2 regions of the Tepidibacillus fermentans genome follow, and region 1 is predicted to be linked to the other one. Evidence: riboswitches for the same ligand, from Rfam matches in the RefSeq annotation. Region 1 holds a riboswitch; the other holds the start of a gene.
What was found. Region 1 has a riboswitch for cobalamin ahead of nrdD (anaerobic ribonucleoside-triphosphate reductase). Riboswitches for the same ligand answer to the same signal wherever they lie in the genome.

Region 2: linked by a shared signal. The riboswitch ahead of EDD72_RS03205 (FecCD family ABC transporter permease) and the one ahead of nrdD (anaerobic ribonucleoside-triphosphate reductase) in region 1 are both predicted to bind cobalamin.

The regions. Positions count from the first base shown of each region.
Region 1 is NZ_SMAB01000019.1:21,603-26,038, forward strand. It holds gene EDD72_RS10270 (radical SAM protein) at 1-96, opposite strand, end outside; gene nrdD (anaerobic ribonucleoside-triphosphate reductase) at 110-2,074, opposite strand; cobalamin riboswitch at 2,208-2,402, opposite strand; cobalamin riboswitch at 2,571-2,765, shown strand; gene EDD72_RS10280 (energy-coupling factor ABC transporter permease) at 2,974-3,735, shown strand; gene EDD72_RS10285 (energy-coupling factor ABC transporter substrate-binding protein) at 3,740-4,000, shown strand; gene cbiQ (cobalt ECF transporter T component CbiQ) at 4,009-4,436, shown strand, end outside.
Region 2 is NZ_SMAB01000003.1:112,960-117,395, forward strand. It holds gene EDD72_RS03200 (ABC transporter ATP-binding protein) at 283-1,059, opposite strand; gene EDD72_RS03205 (FecCD family ABC transporter permease) at 1,063-2,097, opposite strand; cobalamin riboswitch at 2,235-2,420, opposite strand; gene EDD72_RS03210 (response regulator transcription factor) at 2,898-3,572, opposite strand; gene EDD72_RS03215 (DUF302 domain-containing protein) at 3,743-4,135, opposite strand; gene EDD72_RS03220 (sensor histidine kinase) at 4,388-4,436, shown strand, end outside.

The DNA.
Region 1 (4,436 bases):
ACAGTGCATGTTACAACCAACGAGGGAATGGATAAGTAGAGAATGGTGGCCTGGTAGATCAACAAATGTTCTCATCACTTGTTTATAAAACTTCATACGCTATCCCTCTTTAAAATACCTCTGTTAAAATATCCTCGTGGTGTAATTCCTTTAAATGTTCAGATTTTATACGTTTTCGTGTATTCCAATCAAATCGTCTAGCTTTACTCCAAAAATTTTGTTCACCATTATAAAAACCCTCTTGATCTACTTTTATCTTCTTTCGAGCGATCATGCGAACATATCCAATCACTCGACTAAATGTGGCGATATCATCACTACCACAAACCGGGCATATTCCAATGTTTTTCCCATCTTCGGCCAATAATTGCTGACCACAAGTCATGCAACTTGTGATGGTGGGTGTTAAAGTAATATAATTGATCGGCTTTTGAAATAACTTGTCGATATAATCTGCTAATAGATTAGGCTCAACCTTTGTTTCTAGAAAATGATGAAGAATACTTCCTGAGGTAGCATAAGCTTGAAATTCTGCAGCATTCTCTATCTGGGCTGAAAAGTCTTCTTCACTAAAGGGAAGCATACAACCAGAAGTTAAATAAACATCTTCCCCTTTTCCTTGAACAAAAATTTCTCGGTTATGTTCTTTTGCCCATTTCATATCATGGCGAGCCAGTTTGATTCCGGCATTTTCAGCAGGAGCATATTCTATTCCGCAAGCAACTTGGTCACGAACGATGAATTCATTTATCACTTCAGTCATATATTGCATGATTTCATGGGCAAGTTTTTTTCCTTGTTCATCTTTGATTCCATCTTTAAAACCAATATTGATCAATCCTTCGTGCATACTAGTGATGGCAAAAACATTAAAATAATTTTTAAGGTCTTTATTAAATGCAAAGAAAGTGGGATATAATTCTTTATTTGCTTCAATCCATTTTCTTTTCGCTTGATGACCTTTTTGCATGATTTCTAGGTATTCGCGCATTTTTTGTTTTAATAAATCTTTGTCATGGCCAAATTCCATTAGAAGGCGATTGGCGTTTAAATTAAGTACTTGCACGGCACCAGTTGACCCCGTGGAACTCCCAAAAATACCACTACCCACTTTAGAGAGCAAGCTTAAATCGATCTGTAAACGACAGCATAAGCTTCTGCTGGCTTCTGGATCCCGGGCCTTTATGTAAGGATTTAATTTTTTATAATAATCATTATCAAAGGGGGTTGTACGAAAATTTTCAAAATAAACGCCGCCCCAATTATACATTTTGTCTAACAAATATAAGAATAAATCATTATCAAAGTTAAAATGATCATCAATCGGAACAGTGATTAAAGGAAAGGTAAAAGGAATGCCATTTCCTGTTCCTTCAGCCATCACATCGATAATCGCTTGATTAATCCGATCAAAATATTCAGAGGGAATTTCTTTATATTTCATATTTCTTGCTTCTCCACCAATGACTATGTATTCATCTTTGATTTCTTCGGAAGGTTTGCCAAATTCCATCGTTATATTGGAAAAGGCAGATTGGGAACCGCTTCGAAGAGGCATATTCATTTCCCAAATTAAGCTTTGGAATAATTGTTTTAAATCGTTTTGGGAATACTTCTTTTGTGTTTCTATTTCTTCAAAATATAAATACGATGCAGCGACAGTTGTCATTTGCGACAGCATAACCGCTCCAGAAACTTGTTGAGACATTAAAACAACCACATTACTAAAATGACGTAAAAGCGTATCTAGTCTCTTCGTTGGTTTAGAAGACAACATATTTTTGGCAAGGGTAGGGATTCCAAAAGTGGCGATATCTCTACACCCAACACTAACACAATAAGGACTTAGTTGTTTATCATGGATGTAGACTATTCCTTGATCATATAAATCTTTTAATTCTTTAGGTAAAATTTCATTTAATAAGAATTCTTCTTCTGCAAAATTGGTTAAGTGGTGTCTTAATAATGGCAAAGAATATACATAATTACTGTTTTCCCTTTTTAAAAAATCTGTCTTTTTGTTTTCTACTGCTGACGTAAATGACCTGATAATTTCACTTGAACTGTTAAACATAAAAAAGCCTCCTTGTATATTTGATAAAAAAATCCGCTCAATTTTGAGCGGATTGAACGATGGCATAAAAAGGCAATTATAGAAAATATACCTGTTTATACAATCGTTCCATCCTCCCAACTCCCGAAGAAAATGAAACTTGAAAAGTAAGGCAGGTCTCCTGACTTGTGCTTCTTCCTACTTTGAATCCTTCCCGTACAAGAGCCATGAAGCATTCTTGCACAGTGGTTTTTACTCATTTCGTCCACACTAACAGTTGCGGGGACAGTTCTGGACTTTCACCAGATTCCCTTTTAAGTTTTAAAACACCTTACTTTTTTGCATAAAACACTATATATTGTTTTTTTAAAACGATTTTTTCTATATGTTGTATTCCTTGTTTGATATTAAATAACAAATTTTGCTTTTTTGCAATGATTATTTTTTATACAGTAACAAAATGAAAAATTTAGTTGACATGCTATCAGTCATGGGTTATATATAAAGTTAATAAAATTAAATATCGTTGGAAATAGGTTCCAAGTTATGCAATCATAACTTGGATTAAAAGGGAAGCCGGTGAAAATCCGACACGGTCCCGCCACTGTAACGAGGAGTCTGTATAAATCAATGCCACTGATTGTAAAATTGGGAAGGCCTTATACAGACGGTGAATCGAAGTCAGGAGACCTGCCTATTTTCTGAACACAAAACCCTACGGGAGATAGGGGAGTGTTTGTCGTTTCATTGCCATATCAGCATTGATTGCACTTTAGAACACTTCAACGCTTTCCTTGTAAAACGGAGTGAAGTGTTTTTCTTATGAAATAGGTGATATGGCGGAGAATATTCACTAGAGCACATCAAGCACTTCTATCTTTAGGGTAGGGGTGCTTATTTTATTGGGGGGAGGAATTGATTTGCAATATCGATCATTTAGTGTTGAGGTTTTGTTATTAACGATTTATTTTTTGTTCATTCCACAACCTGCTTATGCGATGCATATTATGGAAGGTTTTTTGCCGGTTAAATGGGCTGCTTTTTGGTGGGTGATTTCTACTCCGTTTTTCGTATTTGGAGTGAAAAGGATTCGTATCGTTATCAAAGAAAATCCTCAGTTTAAATTACTCCTTGGTGTAATAGGGGCGTTTACTTTCGCTTTATCTGCTCTAAAGCTACCATCAGTTACGGGAAGTAGTAGTCATATGACAGGGGTAGGATTAGGTGCCATCTTATTCGGTCCAGCGATCATGAGTGTAATTGGGGGAATTGTTTTACTTTTTCAGGCTCTTTTACTCGCTCATGGTGGAATTACCACTTTAGGTGCTAATCTTTTTTCGATGGCGATTATAGGGCCAATATTTGCAGTAGGTACGTATCATTTATTTAGACGTTTGTTCCATAGAGATAAGCTTGCAATCTTTTTCGCCGCAAGTTTAGGGGATCTAATGACTTATGTTGTGACTTCATTTCAATTAGCTCTTGCGTTTCCTTCACAAATTGGAGGAATGATGGAATCATTTCAGAAATTTTTTACGATCTTTGCTGTTACTCAGGTGCCGTTAGCGATGATAGAAGGAATCATAACAGTTATTGTTATTCAACTTTTAAAGCACAATCATCAGCAAGAACTGCAATTCCTTTTACAAAAAGAAAGGAGGTTTTTTACTTGGGGTAAATAAAAAAATACTACTTAGTGTATTCGTTTTGTTCCTTATTCTCTTTTTACAAAATTTTTTAGGAAATCTTGAATTTACTGGGACGGATGATCAAGCACAAGGAGTAATTTCAACGATAGATCGAGATTATCAACCGTGGATTACAAATTTATTTTTTGAACCTAATGAGACAATGGAAAAAATCCTTTTTTCCGTTCAAGCAATTTTAGGATTCGGTGTTCTCATTTATGGAATTGGTTTTTATCAGAGGAAGGATAATGACAGGTGAGAAATTAAATGTTGAAAATTGATCAAATTGCGTATACCAATCGTTTCATTCGAATTAATCCTTTCATCAAATTGATATTTGTGTTTGTAAGTTTTATCCTATCTTTTTTGTTTCATTGGATTGGCGATCTTATGATCTGGGTTATTACTGTCACGATCACTATTGGTTTTGCCAAAGTGCCATGGAAGGATTATCTAACATTATTGCTAGGGATGGGTCTTTTTCTAGGAGTTAGCCTTATGAGCATTATGCTATCCATTTCTCCATCACCAAAAATGATGTTGGGCTTTCTTTCCATCGGCCCTTATTATATTGGGATTACGAAACAAGGAATAGAAACAGCAGGAAGTATATTTTTTCAATCGCTGTCTAACACGGCAAGCTTACTTTTTCTTATACTGACCACTCCTTTTCATGACTTAATAAAAGTAATGGA
Region 2 (4,436 bases), on a different contig from region 1:
AATACAACTAGACAAAGCATTTCATATATAATGAAAAACGGAATATAAAAGGAGATCAATATTCGATTTGATGGGAATCTACTTGTCATGTCGAAGTGTAAAATGGCGTTTGTCAGAAAACTACCTACCTTGGATGATATCAAGAAGAATCACGATAAATTTACTGACGAGCTTGAAAAGTTTAAAGAAAGACATTCTAATCTTGCGGAACTTATGGAAAGTAGTGGAATCAGAATTATATTATCTCCCATTAATCCAAACGGAAGGTGCAACTTCATAGACTTATGCTTGTAAGAGAATTTGTGGTACTTTTAATTTCGGATGATTCACTACAATCAGTTTTGTTTGATAAACCCGTTCGATTTCTTCCGCGCGAATGACCTCTTCCACTTTTCCTAGAGACTCCATCTTACCATCATGAATTAGCAACAATTGACTGCAATATTGTGCTGCTAAATTGAGATCGTGCAATACCATAATCACAGTAATTCCTTTTTCTCGTTGCCATCTACGGATGTGCTCTAGCACAACCATTTGGTGACCAATATCTAGATAAGTAGTTGGTTCATCGAGAATAAGCACTTCTGGTTGTTGCACCATGGCTCGTGCAAGCGAGACTAATTGCCTTTCTCCACCACTTAAGGTTGCAACTTGTTGTGCTCTCTTTTCCCATAATCCTAGCTGATGGAGGGTCTGTTTAACTATGAATAGATCACGACTTGATAGACTTGAAAAGAAGTTTAACCACGGGTATCTTCCCATCGCGACCACTTCCTCTACCGTAAAAGAAATAGGTGGTGTCCCTTTCTGGGACATGACCGCTATTTTTCGAGCCAACTCTTTTTTTCGATAGCTCGTTATTTTTTCTCCCTGAAATAAGATTTCTCCTTCATCAACGTCAAACAAACCACTCATAGCATGGAGTAAGGTGGTTTTCCCACTTCCATTTGGTCCGATGATGCCAAGGATACTTCCCTCTTCTATTTCAAAATGTATATTATACAACACTTGTTTTTGACCAAAAAAATGGGAAACATGATTCACTTGGAAGAGACTCATTTTTTAACTCCTCCCATTTCGACTTTTATAAAATAGATAGGCGAAAAAGGGTGCACCCAAAAACGCAGTAAGAACACCGATTGGAATCTCTCTTGAAGGAATAATAGTCCTTGCTAAGGTATCGGTCCAGAGTAAGAAAATTCCACCAGCAATCACAGAGACCGGTAATAAGATCTTATGATTGGAACCAAATACGATACGGATCAAATGAGGAATGATAAGACCAATAAATCCGATGATTCCCACGATCGAAATAGCCGATGCAGCCAAAAGTGATGCAAAAGCTAAGATCAAAACTTTCTTTTTCTGGACATCCATTCCTAAATGAATTGCCGCATTTTCACCAAGAGAAAGGATATTAAGATCACGTTGTTGAATGAGTAAGAATAGTGTCCCAATCATGAAATAAGGAATCAGTACCCAGACATCCTGCCAATCATGATTAGCTAAACTCCCCATCATCCAGAAAACAATCGATTGAAGTTTTTTATCTGATATGGTGATCAGAAAAGATAAAACGGCCCCCATAAACGATTGCACAATCACTCCCGCTAGAATGAAGGAGTCACTTCCTCGATGCCGTTGTTTACCCGATATTAGCAGTACCAAAATCAACGCTAGTACTGAGCCAAGAAAAGCAAAAATAGGCAAAGTAAACCGCCCAAACAACATAAGATTCGGTATAAAAAGAATCGCGATTGCCGCACCTAATGCAGCCCCTGAGGAAACACCAAGAATATAAGGATCAGCAAGTGGATTCCTTAATACTCCTTGAAAGGCAACGCCAGATACCGATAGCATAGCTCCAATTAGGATAGCGAGGAAAACTCTAGGCAATCTTAGATTCATCACGATTAATTCTTCACTAGCCTCCCATGTTGGAGTACTGTTAATAAACGGAATATGGTGAATCAAAATTTTTGTCGTTGTTGGTAGTGCTACTGAAACAGAGCCAATCGAGACACTTGCAAAGATTGAAATTAGGAGCAAGAGGATAAGCCCTCCTGTCCAAATGATCATGTTTCTTTTCTGATTCATAACTTCACCTATTGAAATAATGATAGAAAAAGCAAATTAAAAGCAAAATCCCTTTTTATCGAAGATAAAAAGGGATCAAAGTAACATGATGAGTTAATCAGTTTATTGATGCCTCCCCTTTTCCTCGAAGGTTTAGCTTCCTTAATAATAAATAGGCAGGTCTCCTGGCTTATGGCATACCTTCCACTCCTTCCCATCTAACGACAGTGGATTCTTGAGGAGGCTTCTACCAAATACAGTGGCGGGACCGCATCGGATTTTCACCGATTTCCCTTTTCATCCTTCTGATTGAATCAGTAGGAACCTATTTATCACACGCTATTTTGTTTTCTGTGTCTATTATAGCGCACTACAAAAAATTCACAAGCAATAGCAAACTATTGTCAGAATTTTTTATTCATCTTCGCAATCAAAAAAAGCGACTGAATGAGTCATCGTCTGAGTCAGTAACACACTGGGAGAACAGCCTAATCGATAAAAGAAAAATTGTTTTCTTTTAAACTGTTTCATTTATCACTTCATTTTTTTGTGTTTGTAAAATATAAACCTATTCACAATCAGGATTCCAATCAGTATTAAGAAAATCCAAAACGTTCCTCTCATCCAAAAATACATATGGTGCACCATCATCCCTCTACCCATCATCATCCCCATCTTATATGGAGGAAACCAAATCATCCGAATCGCGAACAAGAGGAAGGAAACACCAACAAAAATTGAAAATACAGAAAAAATAACCCATAAAAATTTTCTCATGATTCCCACTTCATTCCTTCAAAATAGATTCAAATCCCTCATTCTTATTCTACTTTATATCCGATTCCCCATACCGTTTTTATGATTTGTTCTTCTAATCCAGCTTTTCGAAGTTTTTCTCTCAGATTTTTAATATGAGAATCAACGGTTCGATCCTCTCCCATAAAATCGATACCCCAAACCAGTTCAACCAATTGTTCTCGTGAAAGGACTTTCCCTTTGTGCTTAATTAAGATTTCCAATAAATCAAATTCGGTTTGAGTAAGGTTGATCGTTTTTTCTAAGTAAGTAGCAATCCGCGCTGAGAGATTTAAAACAATCCCTTTATATTTTAATAACTCATCTTCTTCTGTATTTTTTTGTGTTCTTCGTAATAAGGCCTGGATACGAGCAACCAACTCTGCCTCTTCAAATGGCTTTACCAAGTAATCATCGGCTCCAGATGTAAGTCCAGTTACTTTATCCTCTGTCGTGCCTTTTGCTGTTAGCATCAAAACGGGTAAATCAGAAACTTTCCTCACTTTCTCTAATGTTTCCCAACCATCCATGACAGGCATCATGATATCAAGCACCATCAAATCATATTCTTCTTTTAGGATTTTATCATATGCTTCTTTTCCATTTTCTGCTTCATCTACTTGATAATGATGTTGTTGTAAATAAATTCGCAGTAGTTGTCTCATATGAAATTCATCATCAACGATTAAGATCCTAGTCATAGCTATCAACTCCTACAAAACTGATTGTAGAATGAAACTATAAAGAAAGTATGAAGATCAATCAAATGATCTTTTTGGATTAGTTTACCATAAAATCAGAAATAATTCCTGTAAAAAAAAAAAATCCCACTGTGTATATCACACAATGGGAAACGTTTCGTATGTAAAACTTATTTTGCTGCTGCATCCATCACGCTGATCATTAAACCTTCTACTTTGTCAGCGATTTTATTCCACTCTTCTTTTCCATATTGATTTAATAGGAAAGTAGGTCTTGGTAGACGAACATTTACACCATTTTCATCTTCAGTAACCGTGATTTTGCATGGTAGGAAGATGGATACTTCAGTACCTAAAGAAAGGATTTCGTAAGCCTCACCCGCATTGCAAATTTCTAATACGCTAACCTTCTTTTTAAAATCGTATCCTTTCGCTAAGATGTTCTCATGAATGTTAATACGAGCTACAATTTTAAATGCAATCTTCTTTAATTCTGCATCAATTGCCTCAATGGTTTGTTCAAACTCTTTATTTGATGCTACAACATATTCAAAGTGTTCCATATCTATACCCCTCCAAAAAAGTTTTTAGGAATAATTCCTATTTTCACTTTCCATTTTACTTTTTTTCTTACTATATAGACAAGAATCATTCTAATTTTTTTTGAACTTTTCTTAAAAAGTGATGATAAGTGCTGATCCTGATATTTAGCCTCTTTTTATTTTTAAAATTTATTCTTTTAAATGAAAGGATTTTAGAAAAAAATGGAGAACTTATTTTTATAGAAAATTGCATAAATTTGGAGGCATCATAGAATGAGTTTTATTCTGAACTACTTATTTATCACCTTTCCAGAATTTTTTA